Regions from separate parts of the Streptomyces sp. NPDC001903 genome, predicted to be linked through region 1. Evidence: riboswitches for the same ligand, from Rfam matches in the RefSeq annotation. Region 1 holds a riboswitch; the other holds the start of a gene.
What was found. Region 1 has a riboswitch for ZMP and ZTP ahead of ACFYZS_RS37145 (methyltransferase domain-containing protein). Riboswitches for the same ligand answer to the same signal wherever they lie in the genome.
Positions count from the first base shown of each region.

Region 2: linked by a shared signal. The riboswitch ahead of glyA (serine hydroxymethyltransferase) and the one ahead of ACFYZS_RS37145 (methyltransferase domain-containing protein) in region 1 are both predicted to bind ZMP and ZTP.

Region 1 is NZ_JBIASZ010000027.1:15,061-22,510, forward strand. It holds gene ACFYZS_RS37130 (class I SAM-dependent methyltransferase) at 1-681, shown strand, start outside; gene ACFYZS_RS37135 (alpha/beta hydrolase) at 701-2,362, opposite strand; gene ACFYZS_RS37140 (adenosine deaminase) at 2,597-4,156, shown strand; ZMP/ZTP riboswitch at 4,195-4,279, shown strand; gene ACFYZS_RS37145 (methyltransferase domain-containing protein) at 4,293-5,084, shown strand; gene ACFYZS_RS37150 (hypothetical protein) at 5,237-5,593, shown strand; gene ACFYZS_RS37155 (carboxylesterase/lipase family protein) at 5,817-7,448, opposite strand.
Region 2 is NZ_JBIASZ010000006.1:388,090-395,539, forward strand. It holds gene ACFYZS_RS17175 (hypothetical protein) at 260-1,111, opposite strand; gene ACFYZS_RS17180 (hypothetical protein) at 1,209-1,538, shown strand; gene ACFYZS_RS17185 (glutathionylspermidine synthase family protein) at 1,545-2,738, shown strand; gene rocD (ornithine--oxo-acid transaminase) at 2,800-4,008, opposite strand; ZMP/ZTP riboswitch at 4,167-4,257, shown strand; gene glyA (serine hydroxymethyltransferase) at 4,293-5,561, shown strand; gene trpS (tryptophan--tRNA ligase) at 5,648-6,661, shown strand; gene ACFYZS_RS17205 (2'-5' RNA ligase family protein) at 6,772-7,392, shown strand.

The sequences.
Region 1 (7,450 bases):
ACCGGGCAGACCACCCGCGCGGCCGCGCGCACGGCCCGGGCGGGCAGTGCGCTCGGGGTCGACGTCTTGGAGCCCGCGATCGGACGCGCCCGCGAGGCGGCCCGCGCCGAAGGACTCCGCAACATCGCCTTCGAGCGGGCGGACGCCCAGGTGCACCGCTTTCCGCGGGAGGGCTTCGACCTGGCGATCAGCAGGTTCGGCACGATGTTCTTCGACGACCCGGTCGCCGCGTTCTCCAACATCGGTCGGGCGCTGCGCCCGGCCGGGCGCCTGGTGATGATGGTCTGGCAGGCCCCCGAGCTCAACGCATGGGACGTCACCATCCGCGAGTGCCTCGAAACCCCCGACGGGCCGCCGACCGGTGCCCCCGGGGGACCGGACCCGTTCTCGCTCGCCGATCCGGCCGCCGTGCGGGAGATCCTGCGGGCCGCTGGGTTCGCGGACGTCGCGTTCACCGACGTCCGCGAACGGGTCTACTACGGGGAGGACGTGGCCGCAGCCCTCGACTGGGTCCGCGGGTTCACCTGCACCGGCGAAGCCCTGAAGCGGCTGGATCCGCCCGCCGCGACACGCGTCGTCGAGAACCTGCGCACGGCCCTCGCCGCGCACCTGAGCGACGACGGCGTCTGGTTCGACTCCCGCGCCTGGGTCGTCGCGGCGCACCGCGCCGGGGCGGATTGAGGCCTGGGGGGACGAGCCCTCACCCGAGCTTCGCGGTCCGCGCGGCGACGGGAGCCGCGGGCCGGAGGGCGGGGATCACATCACGGGTTTCGTCCACCCCGATGCCCGTGGTGCGGCGGGCGAGCGGCTCCGGGGGTGCTTCGTCCGCGCACACGGTGCCCCGTGCAGGCAGCGCCAGGGTCGCGAGGTAGTCCGTCGCCAGGGCGCTGACACACGCGCTCCGGTTGTAGGCGGTGTGCCCTTCGGCGGAGAAGGTCAGCAGCCGACCGTTGTCCAGCGTCCCGGCGAGGGTCACGGCGTCCTGGTACGGGGTGTCCGGGTCGCCGGTCGTGCCGAGCACCAGGATCGGGGCCGAACCGGCCGCCCGGTAGGAGCCCTCGTAGCGGCTCGGGCGCTCGGCCGGCCACTGGGCGCAGGTGGGCGCGTGGTTGTGGTCGTACGTCGGCGGCCCGAGGCCGATGGGCGGCCCCAGCAGCGGAGCGGCGGCGGCATGGGCGCTGACCAGCGTCCCGAGAAGCAGGCGGCCGGCCGGGTAGACGCGGTCGGCGCACTCGACGGCCATGTTGACGTTGAGGAAGTCGAACGACGCGGGGGAGGGCGGTGACAACAGGAACGAACCCTGGTGGGCCCGGGCCGCCCGCAGGGCCTCTCCCAGGTAGGGCCAGATCTCCCGGCCCGAGTTGATGTTGAACATCAGCCGGTAGGCGAGGGTGTAGCCGGTGGCCGGGCGTCCGCTCGCGGTGATGACGGGGTCCGCGTCCAGCGACCGCTTCAGCTCCTCGAAGGCCTGGCGGGGCCTGCCCTCGCCGAATCCGCAGGCGGCGGCGTTCTGCGCACACCAGTCCAGGAACCGGCCGACCGCCGCGTCCAGGGCGACGAACTGCCCGGCGTCGTAGGCGTACGGCACGTCGGCGTAGCGACGCGGATCGTAGGCCCCGTCCAGGACCATCGCGCGGACGCGCCGCGGGAACCGCGCGGCGTAGACGGTGCCGACGTAGCTGCCGAAGGAACGGCCGTAGAAGGAGAGCTTCTCCTCGCCGAGGGCCCGGCGCAGCAGGTCGATGTCCTGGGCGTTCGACCCCGTACCGATGAACGGCACGAGGTCCGCCGAGCGTTGCCCGCAGGCATTGGCGAAGTCCAGGCCCTGGCGGAGGGCGGTGCGCAGGGCTCCCGGGCCGGGCACGCTGCGCGCGGCGTCGACGGCGGCGGAGTACTCCGTGTCGTTCCAGCACTCCACCTGTCCGCTGCGCTTCACGCCGCGCATGTCGTACCCGACGACGTCGAAGGCGTCGCGCAGGGAGGCGGGCAGCGCGTCGTAGCTGTCACGGGCGAAGTCCACGCCGGAGTTGCCGGGTCCGCCGGGGTGCAGGACCAGGACGCCGGTGCGGTGCGCCCTGTCGGCGGCGGGCCGCCGGGTGACCGCGAGCGGGATCGTACGCCCGGTGGGCTTGCGGTAGTCCAGGGGCACCAGGGCCGTCGCGCATTCGAAGCCGTCGCCCGGATCCCCGGGGTCCGCTCCCTCGCACGGGCCCCAGGACAGGACGGGGACGGGCGGATCGGCGGGGGCCGCCGCCGCGGCGCCCCCGGGCGCGCCCCCGAGGAGTGCGGTGACGGCGATCAGGACGAGGGATATCCCCCACACCGCTCGGTTGCGGGGGGCATCGGCCAAACGGGTCTGCATCAGCGGGCCTCCGTCGTGGGCGGCGTTGCGGGGCGGCGACACCGTAGCGGCAGCCCGCCGTCCCTGTCGGCCCCCCAGGAGTTGATTCCCCCTTACCACCAGGAGGTGACCCCTCCTCACACCAGGGGCGTACCCGACCCGCCTGACCGTGGCCTGATCCCCAGGGGGTCTGCGTCAGGAGGAACGATCCTCTGCGGGGCCTCCCGGGTGACGCCGGGCGGTGCCCGGCCCGGCATGGCGCGCCGCCGCGGCCCGCCTGACCACCATGTGCCCGTGATCCCATCCCACTTGATCGGTGCGCTGTCCGCGCTCTCCGCGCTCGCCCTGCTCGCACCCGCCCCCGCACAGGCGACTCCGGCCCCCGTCCCGCCCGCTGCCCGCCAGAAGGACTTCTTCGCGGACCTCCCCAAGGGCGGTGACCTGCACAACCACCTGTCCGGAGCGGTCACCACCGAGTTCCTGATCGAACTCGCCGCCGAAGATGGCCTCTGCATCACCACCGACACCACCACCGCGGTGCCCCCGCCGTGCGCGTCGGGAACCCGTCCCGCCGCCGACGCCGTCACCGACGCCGCGTTCCGCCTGCAGGTCATCCGGGCCTGGTCGATGCAGGACTTCCCGGCCGACGGCAACGGCCACGACCACTTCTTCGCGACCTTCGACAAGTTCGGCGAGGTGCCCTGGCGGCACCCCGGCCGCATCCTCGCGGAAGTCGCCAACACGGCCGCCCGGCAGAACCAGTTCTACCTGGAGACCATGATCTCCCCGGCCTCCGGACAGGCCCGCGCCCTCGCCGACCGGGTCGGATACGACGCCGACCTCGACCGGATGCACGACAAGCTCCTCGCCGACGGAAGCCTGGACGCGGTGGTCGGCCAGGCCCGCGCCGACGCCGACACCACCGACACCGAGTTCCGCACCGCCGCGCACTGCGACACCCCGCGGCCCGACGCCGCGTGCTCCCTCCCGTACCGCTGGATCTCCCAGGTCGCCCGCCTCGGCACCCCCGAGCGGGTGTTCACCCAGATGGCGCTCGGTATGCGGCTGGCCGAGCGCGACCCGCGCTTCGTCGCCGTCAACCTGGTGCAGCCGGAGGACGGCGAGGTCGCCCTGCGCGACTACCGCCTGCACATGCGGATGCTGAACTACCTGAAGACCCAGTACCCCAAGGCACACGTCACCCTGCACGCGGGCGAGCTGGTGCCCGGCCTGGTCAAGCCGGAGGACCTCACCTTCCACATCCGGGAGGCCGCCCAGACCGGCCGCGCCGAGCGGATCGGGCACGGCGTGTCCGTCCTGCACGAGGACCGCTGGGAGTCGCTCATGCGCTACATGGCCGAGCGCCGGATCGCGGTCGAGGTCCCCTTCCACAGCAACGAGCAGATCCTGCGCGTCTCCGGCGACGCGCACCCCTTCGCCACCTACCGCCGCCACGGCGTGCCGGTCGTCCTCGCCACCGACGACCCGGGCGTGTCCCGGATCGAGATCACCGACGAGTACCGGCGGGCCGCGCAGATGTACGGGCTCGGCTACCCGGAGCTCAGGGACCTGGCCCGAGCCTCCCTGGAACACTCGTTCCTGCCCGGCCGCAGCCTCTGGAACCGTGACCTGCGCTCCGGATACCGGCCCGCCGGTCCGTGTGCCAAGGAGCGCCAGGGCGCCGAGCACCCGGGCGAGCGGTGCGCCGGCTTCCTGGCCGGCAGCCCGAAGGCGCAGGTCGAGTGGCGGCAGGAAGCGGCCTTCCACCGCTTCGAGAAGGACCACCCCCGCGCCACCCGCCCCGGCTCGCGCTGACCCCGGGCCCCCGACCGAGTCCGGCCCGTGTGCCAGAATGCGGGTCCCAGCGACTGGCGGCCCGGAGATGGAACCGACCATCGGGAAGCTCACTCGCGGGAGCCGACCGCCTGGGCTCCCGCAGGTGGGTGCCGCCATGAACGCTTTCGCCGACGTCGACCGCAGTGGTCGCGGGCCGGAACTCCTGCGCTACCTCGATGAGGCGCATCGAGGACTGCAGCAACCCAAGAACGTGATGCGCGCGGGCCTGGCCGCGGAGCCGGGCCACGGCGTCCTGGACCTGGGCTGCGGCGCCGGACACGAACTCGTCGAGCTGGAGCGCGCGGGCCGCCGCGCGTTCGGCGTGGACTCCAGCGGTGTGATGCTGGAGGCGAGCCGTCGGCGGCTCGCGGCCCACGGGCTGCCGGTCCGGCTCGTACACGCGGACGTGCACGACCTGCCGTTCGCCGACGGCTCCTTCGCGGGCTGCCGGATCGAGCGGGTCCTGCAGCACGTACGCGATCCCGCCGCCGTCCTGGCCGGGGCGCACCGGGTGCTGCGACCGGGCGGGAGCCTCGCGGTGCTGGAGCCGGACTGGGCATCGGTCGTCCTGGCCTCCGCGGACGCCGAGGCGGCGCGCGCCGTGGCGGACGCGGTCGCCAGCCACATCCCGCACCGCCAGATCGGCCGTGACCTGCGGCGGCTGCTGATCGGGGCGGGCTTCACGGACGTGCGCACCGAGACCGAGCTGGTCGTCTACTCCTCGCTCACGGAGCTGTCCCACGTCATCTCGCTGGAACGGGCCGCGCACGCCGCATGGACGGGAGGCCTGATCGCGCGCGAGCGGGCCGAGGCCCTGCTCCGGGAGCAGCTGGCCCTGTCGGAGGCCGGCGCCTTCCACGCCACGTTCCAGCGCACCGTGATCGCCTGGGCGCGCCGCCCCGGGTGACGCCGACCTGGGTGACACCGACCCGGGTGGTACCGGGGTTGCTCCGGACGGGTGGCAGAGAAACCTTCCGGCTCGGCGACGCCGCATGGACGCCGAGACGGCGCGGTACGGGTGCGGATGACCTTGATCGTCCTCGCGAAACGAGAATTCCCGTGCGCCTTCGGCACACCGTCGCCGCCGCTTGCGGTGCCCTTGCCCTCACGGCCGTTCTGGCCGCACCCGCCCACGCCGCCACCGGCGAGTTCGGCTACACGTTCGTCGGCTTCAGCGGCGAGGAGCAGAGCGCCGTGCTCCAAGACCCGCGGAACGGCGTCTGCATCACCATCCCCGAGGTCGCGGACCCGTCCGCTTCGGCACCCGCCTACGCACCGCACAACGACACCGACGCCTGGGCGGTGGTCTTCACCGAGCCCGACTGCACCGGAGACTCCTGGACGCTCAAGCCCAAGGGGCGGCCGGCCTCGGACCGCCTGAAGCTGCGCTCGGTCATCCTCTTCGACCGGAGCTGACCGCTCACGGACGGGGCCCCCGGCCGGCCGGGGGCCCTCCCTTTCTCCTAGGGGGTGTCCGCAAAGTAGCGCCGTGCGCCCGAAGGGCGCTCCCGCGGTGTCCGGTGCGTGCTCTCGGTGTGCCGGGCGGAAGCCGGTGTACTGGGCGTACTCGGGATTTCGCCCGGTGCGCCGAGAGTGCGTGCCGGGCTCCGCGGGGCAGGCGGGACTTTGCGGACACCCCCTAGGAGCCCGCCGGCCGCAGGCGCCGCCAGTAGCCGGCGAGGTCGTTCGTCGCGGTGGTGACCGAGTCCAGGCGCATCGTGGTCCGGGTGTCCCGTTCGTAGCGCTGCCAGTTCGGCATGGCCGGGTGGTTGGGGTCGCCGGTACGGATGAAGGAGATCCATGCCGCGTGCACGGTCGAGGCCAGCCCCTCACGGATCCGGGGATCGAGCCCGGCCAGGAACGGGGCCTGCGACCACTTGTCGAAGTTGTCGAAGACGAACGGCAGTTCCAGACAGTGCGGCGCCGCGAGCCTGCCGCCGTGCGCGGGCGTCGGGAGATCGAACTGGTAGGCCCAGACCGGACGCTTGCGAGCCGCCGCCCGCCGCTCGGCGAGCGCCAGCCCGGGCATCCGGAACAGGTCGTCGCTGATGAGGTCCATCAGCACGTCCACCGGGCGGGCGCCCGGCCGGGCTTCCTCGTAGGCGCTGTACGCCTCGGAAGCGCGGCTCCCGAAGGTGTCCCGTGCCCGTGCGAGCACCTGCTCCTTGGTCGAGGCGGCGTACGTCGGGTCGAGCGCGAAGGCGAAGTTGGCCTCCTCCCTGGTACACCCGATCAGGATGTCGATGTCCGCCCCGGGACCGCCGAGCAGCAGGTCGCAGGGGTGGCGGTCCAGCGTCACCTCGTCGATCACCGGCAGGAACGGGGTCGACCAGTACCCCCACCGCCCGGTGCGCTTGAACATCTCGACGGTGGCGCCCACCAGCTGCTGCCAGGGCAGGGTCCGCAGCTGCGCCACGTCCTTGGCCCCGAGGACGTCGAGGAAGGTGGCACTGCGCTGCAACGACTCCGTACGCGTGGGGAGCTGCAGCCCCAGCGGCGGGCTCTGGAGGATGGCGCGCCGGAACAGCGGGCGGCCCGCCGGCCGGGCACCGGCCAGCGCCGCGACCGAGAACGCGCCGCCGGACTGACCGGCGAGGGTGATGTTGTCCGGGTCCCCACCGAAGGCGGCGACGTTGTCCCGTACCCAGCGCAGAGCGGCGAGCTGGTCGGTGAGCCAGAAGTTCCCGCCGGCGCCCTCCTCGCCGAAGTAGAGGTATCCCAGCGGTCCGAGCCGGTAGTTGACGGTCACCACGACGAGATCGCCGTCGCGCGCGAAGGTCTCGCCGGAGTAGATGGGCAGTGAGCCGGATCCGGAGAGGAAGCCGCCGCCGTGGATCCAGACCATCACCGGCCGCTTGGCGTTGTCGGCCCGCGGGGTCCAGACGTTGAGGGTGAGGCAGTCCTCGTCGAACGGGGGCGAGCCGTGTGATCCGAGGACCGGGTCGCCGCCTTCCCGGTAGAGCTGCGGCGCACTGGGGCCGAACGCGGTGGCGTCGCGCGTTCCCGGCCAGCCGGGATGGGGCTGGGCCGGGCGCCAGCGCAGGGGGCCGACCGGCGGCGCCGCGTAGGGAATGCCCTTGAAGACGGCGAGCCCTCCCTCGACGGCTCCGCGCAGCCGGCCCGCGGGCAGGTCCACGACCGGGGAGGGGTCGTCCGCCTCCGCTGCTGCCTGCGCCGCGTACCCACCGGGGATCCCGGAGGAGAGCAGTGCGGCGCCGGCCAACACCGTGCTGTTCTTGAGGACTTTGCGTCGCGATGGATCGTCGGTCATGG
Region 2 (7,450 bases), on a different contig from region 1:
CCCGCCTGCCCCGCGGCGTCCGGCACGCGCTCTCGGCGCACCGGGCGAAATCCCGAGTACGTCCAGTACACGGGCTTCCGCCCGGCACACCGAGAGCACGCACCGGACGCCGCGGGAGCGCCCTTCGGGCGCACGGCGCTACTTCGCGGACACCCCCTAGGGGTGTCCGCAAGGTCCCGCCTGCCCCGCGGGAGCGCCCTTCGGGCGCACGGCGCTGGTTTCCGGACACCCCCCAGGCGGTGCCTTCGGCGGGGCGGCTTCAGGCCGCGGCGGGGCCGGGGGCGGCGGGCGGGGCCGTCGCCGGCGGTTCGCCGAAGCGGGCCAGCGCCAGGGCACCGGCCACCGCCACCGCGAAGCCGAGGACCGCCAGCCAGGTCAGGCCCTCGCGGGTGCGGTCGCCGAGCCAGACCACGCCCACCACCGCCGGGCCGATCGTCTCGCCGAGCACCATGCCCGCCGTGGCCGCCGTCACCGAGCCGCGCTGGAGCGCCGAGGTGAGCAGCAGGAACCCGGCGCCCCCGCCCAGCAGCAGCGCGTACAGGGCCGGGTTCGCGAACGCCGCGAGCGAGACGTCGTCGATGAGGCGGACCGCCACCTCCACCACCCCGAAGCCCGTCCCCGACGCCAGGCCCAGGACCAGCGCCCGCGAGCGGTCCGGGAGCCCCCCGGCCACCGCCCCCACCAGCAGTACCAGCCCCGCCACCGCCAGCAGCCCCAGCTGCAGCGCGAACGACCCGGTCCCCGAGCCCTCCTCGCCCGAGGCCAGCCCCAGCATCGCCAGCCCCGCGCACACGGCCCCCACCGCGCCCCACTCGGCCCCGCTCAGCGGTACGTGCAGCAGCCGCGCCGAGACCACCGCCGTCACCGCGAGGCTGGCCGCCAGCGCCGCCCCCACCGTGTAGATCGGGATGTTCCGCAGCGCCACGATCTGGAGGAGGAATCCGGCCGCGTCCAGGCCCAGGCCCACCACGTACCGCCACTGCCGGGCCGCCCGCAGCAGCAGCGCCGCGTCCACCCCGGACCCGGTCCCCGGCTCCGCCGCCCGCGCGGCCATCGCCTGCAGCACCGACGCCGTACCGAAACAGACCGCCGCACCGAGTGCGCAAACCATCCCAAGGAGCACGAAAAGACTCTAGATCATGGAGGTCGTGAGGGGGTTTCGACGGCCGGATTCCATCGGTTCGCCGCCCCGTTCTAGTCTGTCCGCCATGGACGACAGCAGTACGGGCAGCAGAGCAGGCGACAACACCACCACCCGACGACGCATGCGCTCCGGCGGCGTCGCCCTCGGCGGCATGGGGCTGCTCGCCGCCGCCCTCGTGGCCTGCGGCAGCAGCAGCGAGCCCGACAAGCGCTGCGCGGACCGCGTCACCCTGGAGAAGCTGAACACCAAGGAGTGCAAGAGCGGCGGCCGCGGCTCGTACTACTACGGCGGCTCCGTCGCGAGCAACAACCGCGTCAGCGGCGGCAGCTTCGACAAGTCCGCCGTCACCCGCGGCGGCATCGGCGGCAGCCACAAGAGCTCCTCGGGCGGCTGATCCAGCGTGCAGCGCCACACCATCGAGCCGCGCCCCGACTGGCAGAAGACCGTCGAGGAACAGGGGCTGATCTATCCCCTCACCCGCTTCCCCGACGACTCCCTGCGCCCCTACTGGGACGAGAGCGCGTACTACTCCTTCTCGCTCCCCGAGGTGGAGGCGCTGGAGAACGTCGTCGAGGAGCTGCACGCCATGTGCCTGGCCGCGGCCGCGCACATCGTCGAGCACGACCGCTTCGCCGACCTAGGCATCACCGACCCGAAGCTGGCCGCCCTCATCGCCGAGTCCTGGCGCCGGCGCGCCGAACAGCCTTCCCTCTACGGCCGGTTCGACCTGCGCTACGACGGCGCCGGCGGCCCGGCCAAGATGCTGGAGTACAACGCCGACACCCCCACCTCCCTCGTGGAGGCGGCCAGTCCGCAGTGGTTCTGGATGGAGGAGCGCTTCCCGGGCGCCGACCAGTGGAACTCCCTCCACGAGCGGCTCGTCGAGGCCTGGCGCCGGCAGGCGGAGCTGCTGCCTCCCGGCCCGCTGCACTTCGCGCACTCCGAGACCGACGAGCTCGGCGAGGACCTGATGACCGTCGCCTACCTCCAGGAGACCGCCGAGCAGGCGGGCCTGGAGACCGAGGCGCTGTCCGTCGAACAGATCGGCTGGGACAGCCTGTCGGGCCGGTTCGTCGACCAGAAGCTCGGCTTCATCCGCAGCTGCTTCAAGCTCTACCCGTGGGAATGGCTGGCCACCGACGCCTTCGGCCCGCAGGTCCTCGGCACGTACGACCACGGCGGCGGCTCCGGGACCACCGCCTGGATCGAGCCGCTGTGGAAGATGCTGCTGTCCAACAAGGCGCTGCTGGCGATCCTCTGGGAGCTCTTCCCGGAGCACCCGAACCTGCTGCCCGCCTACCTCGACGGACCCCGCGAGCTCGCGGACACGACCGGGTACGCGGCGAAGCCGCTGCTGGGCCGCGAGGGCGCGGGGGTCACCCTGCACCCGGCCGGCGGCGCCGAGCCCTTCACCCCGGCCGAGGGGGAGACGTACGTCTTCCAGGGGCTGGCCCCGCTGCCCGACTTCGACGGCAACCGCGTGGTGCTCGGCGCGTGGGTGGTCGAGGAGGAGGCGGCGGGTCTGGGCATCCGCGAATCGGCGGGCCCGGTGACGGACGAGTACGCCCGCTTCCTGCCGCACGTCATCCTGTAGCGCCGCCGCCGCCGCCGCCGCGGGCCCGGCCGGACGGCCGGCCGGGCCCGCGGCGCACGCGTCAGCCCGCGGCCAGCACCTCGCGCAGCTGGTCCAGGCCCCAGTCCAGGTCCTCCTTGCCGATCACCAGCGGGGGCGCGATGCGGATCGTCGACCCGTGCGTGTCCTTGACCAGCACGCCCCGCTCCATCAGCGCCTCGGAGATCTCCCGGCCGGTGCCGTGCGCCGGGTCGATGTCGACGCCCGCCCACAGCCCGCGCCCGCGTACGGCCGTCACCGCGCCCCCGCCGACCAGCAGGTTCAGCTCCCGGTGCAGGTGGTCGCCGAGCTCGGCGGCGCGCTGCTGGTACTCGCCGGTGCGCAGCATCGCGATCACCTCCAGGGCGACCGCGCAGGCCAGCGGGTTGCCGCCGAAGGTGGAGCCGTGCTCGCCGGGCCGGAACACCCCGAGCACGTCCCGGTCGGCGACGACGGCCGAGACCGGGACCACGCCGCCGCCCAGCGCCTTGCCGAGGATGTACACGTCCGGGACGACGTCCTCGTGCTCGCACGCGAAGGTCTTCCCGGTCCGGCCGAGGCCCGACTGGATCTCGTCCGCCATGAACAGGACGTTCCGCTCGCGCGTGAGCTCCCGTACGCCCTGCAGGTAGCCGGCGGGCGGCACCAGCACCCCGGCCTCGCCCTGGATCGGCTCCAGCAGCACGGCCACGGTGTTCGCCGTGACGGCCGCCGCCAGCGCGGTGAGGTCCCCGTACGGAACGATCTCGAACCCGGGGGTGTAGGGCCCGTAGTGGTCGCGCGCCTCGTGGTCCGTCGAGAAGCTCACGATGGTCGTCGTACGGCCGTGGAAGTTGTTGGCCGCGACCACGATCTTGGCCTGGCCGTCCGGCACGCCCTTGACCTCGTAGCCCCACTTGCGAGCGGTCTTCACGGCCGTCTCCACGGCCTCCGCACCGGTGTTCATCGGCAGCACCATCTCCTTGCCGCACAGCGCGGCGAGTTCGCCGCAGAATTCGGCGAACCGGTCGTGGTGGAAGGCCCGCGAGGTGAGGGTGACCCGCTCCAGCTGCGCCTTGGCCGCATCGAGCAGACGGCGGTTGCCGTGGCCGAAGTTGAGCGCCGAGTAGCCCGCGAGCATGTCCAGGAACCGGCGGCCCTCCACGTCCGTCATCCACGCGCCCTCCGCGGTCGCCACGACGACGGGCAGCGGGTGGTAGTTGTGCGCGCTGTGCGCCTCGGCGGAACGCAGGGCTTCAGCAGTGGTCGACACGGGGTCTCCGATCGTCGGTGCGGGCGGGATGGAGGTGACGGGGGCGATGGAGGCGACGGGGGTGGCGTCACCGGCGTCACGTCACCTTGTATACGGCTATACGTCGCTCGTATACCGGACGGGGAAACCTTTCTTGTGGACCGCCCGCTAAGGTGAGCGGTACGCACGGCGACTGGCGTACGGAGAACCAACTCCGGGGGAGTCGTGCGCGCACGACCGCATACAGGGCCGCTCGCCTGGGCCTCGCGGGGACGAGAACTGACATCGACCCCGGAGGAGCCGCCATGAGTGCGAGCCGCCACCCCGCCCTGACCGCCGTCGACCCCGAGCTGGCGTCCTTCGTCGCCGCCGAGGAGACCCTGCAGGCGCAGACCCTGCGCCTGATCCCCAGCGAGAACTACGTGTCCGCCGCCGTGCTCGAAGCCTCCGGCACGGTGCTGCAGAACAAGTACAGCGAGGGCTACCCGGGCCGCCGCTACTACGAGGGCCAGCAGAACATCGACCGCGTCGAGGCGCTGGCCGTCGAGCGGGCCAAGGGCCTGTTCGGGGTGGACCACGCCAACGTCCAGCCGTACTCCGGCTCTCCGGCGAACCTCGCGGTGTACCTGGCCTTCGCGAAGCCGGGCGACACGGTGATGGGCATGGCCCTGCCGATGGGCGGGCACCTGACGCACGGCTGGGGGGTCTCGGCGACCGGGTCGTGGTTCCGGGGCGTGCAGTACGGGGTCTCGGCCGGGACGGGCCTGATCGACTACGACGCCGTGCGCGACCTCGCGCTGGCGGAGCGCCCGAAGATCATCTTCTGTGGCGGCACCGCGCTCCCGCGCACGATCGACTTCGAGGCGTTCTCCTCGATCGCCCGGGAGGCCGGCTCGGTCCTCGTCGCGGACGTGGCGCACATCGCCGGCCTGATCGCGGGCGGGGCGCACCCCTCGCCGGTCGGGCACGTGGACGTGGTCTCCACGACCACGCACAAGACGCTGCGCGGGCCCCGGGGCGCCATGCTGATGTGCAAGGAGGAGCACGCGAAGGCCATCGACAAGGCGGTCTTCCCGGGCCTCCAGGGCGGTCCGCACAACCAGACGACGGCGGGCATCGCGGTGGCCCTGCACGAGGCGGCGCAGCCGTCGTTCGTGACGTACGCGCACGCGGTGGTCGCCAATGCCAAGGCCCTGGCCACGGCCCTGCTGGCCCGGGGCTTCGACCTGGTGTCGGGCGGTACGGACAACCACCTGATCCTGATGGACCTCACCTCGCGCGGGGTGCCGGGGAAGGTGGCGGCCAAGGCGCTGGACCGCGCGGGGATCGTCGTGAACTACAACACGGTCCCCTTCGACCCCCGCAAGCCGTTCGACCCGTCGGGCATCCGCATCGGCACGCCGTCCCTGACCTCGCGGGGCCTGGGGACGGACCACATGCCGCTGGTGGCGGAGTGGATCTCCCGGGCCGTGGACGCGGCCGCGAAGTCGGACGAGCCGGCCCTCGCCGCGATCCGCGCGGAGGTCGCGGACCTGATGGCGGCCCACCCCGCCCCGGGTCTCCCGCTCTCCTGACCGGTCCCCTCCCCGGGGCCGCGGCCCCGGGGGGTTTCCGGACGGGTGAGGACCGGCGGGGCCGCCGTACCTGAGAGAATGAAGCCATGGCTTCTGATCGTCCTCGCGCGCTCTCCGGCATCCAGCCCACCTCCGGCTCGTTCCACCTCGGGAACTACCTCGGAGCCATCCGCCAGTACGTCGCCCTGCAGGAGACGCACGACGCGTTCTACATGGTCGTCGACCTGCACGCGATCACCATGCCGCAGGATCCGAAGGATCTGCGCGCCAATACCCGCCTCTCCGCGGCCCAGCTGCTCGCCGCCGGCCTCGACCCGGACCGCTGCACGCTCTTCATCCAGAGCCACGTCCCCGAGCACGCACAGCTCGGCTGGGTCATGAACTGCATCACCGGCTTCGGCGAGGCCAGCCGGATGACCCAGTTCAAGGACAAGTCGGCCAAGGGCGGTGTGAACAGCGCGAGCGTCGGCCTGTTCACGTACCCGATCCTCCAGGTCGCCGACATCCTGCTCTACCAGGCGAACGCCGTCCCGGTCGGCGAGGACCAGCGCCAGCACATCGAGCTGACCCGCGACCTGGCCGAGCGCTTCAACCAGCGCTACGGCCGGACCTTCACGCTCCCGGCCGCGCACATCGTCAAGGAGGTCGCGAAGATCTACGACCTCCAGGACCCGTCGATCAAGATGTCGAAGTCCGCGTCCTCGCCCAAGGGTCTGATCAACCTCCTCGACGAGCCCAAGGTCACCGAGAAGAAGATCAAGAGCGCGGTCACCGACACCGAGGCCGAGATCCGCTTCGACATCGAGAACAAGCCCGGCGTCAGCAACCTGCTCACGATCTACTCCACCCTCACGGGCGAGTCGATCCCGGCCCTGGAGGCCTCGTACGAGGGCAAGGGCTACGGCGCGCTGAAGACCGACCTGGCGGCCGTGATGGTCGATTTCGTCACACCCTTCAAGCAGCGCACCCAGGAGTTCCTGGACGACCCGGAGACCCTGGATTCCATCCTGGCCAAGGGCGCGGAGAAGGCCCGGGCGGTCGCCGCCGAGACCCTGGCACAGGCCTACGACCGCCTCGGTCTGGTGCCCGCGAAGCACTGACCGCCGGAGGCCCTGGCAATCCGGGGGGTGCTGGCCCCACACTGGGTCGGCAGGACCCGTACGCAACCCGTACGCGACCCGTACACACCAGAACGACGGAGGAGACATACGTGGGGACCGTAACGCTCGGCGTTTCGATCGCGGTCCCGGAGCCGTACGGCAGCCAGCTCCAGCAGCTGCGCGCCGGCTTCGGGGACGCTGCCGCGCACGGCATCCCCACGCACGTCACCCTCGTACCGCCCACCGAGGTGGAGGCGGACCGGCTGCCGGAGATCAGGGCCCACCTGGCCGAGGTCGCGGCCGCCTTCGGCCCCTTCGGGATGCGGCTGGAGGGGACGGGAACCTTCCGCCCGCTCTCGCCGGTCGTCTTCGTCCAGGTCGTCGAGGGCGGTACGGGCTGCACCCGGCTCCAGGGCCTGGTCCGCGACCCGGCCGGGCCGCTCAGCCGGGAGCTGGCGTTCCCGTACCACCCGCACGTCACGGTCGCCCACGGGATCTCCGAGGAGGCGATGGACCTGGCGTTCGCCACCCTCGCCGACTACGCGGCGCAGTGGACCTGCACCGGTTTCGCACTCTACGAGCAGGGCTCGGACGGGGTCTGGCGCAAGCTGCGTGAATACCCTTTCGGCACGGGCCCGATCGCCGGAGTCCCGGCGCAGCTGGGCTCACCGGTCGATGAGGCGGCGCCGGCCGCCGGGGCCGCGGGCGACGGCGCCGTACGCCGCTCCTGACGCAGGGGCCCGAGGGTCTTGCGGGCGTGGAAGCGGAGCGTACGTAGGACCAGAGTGG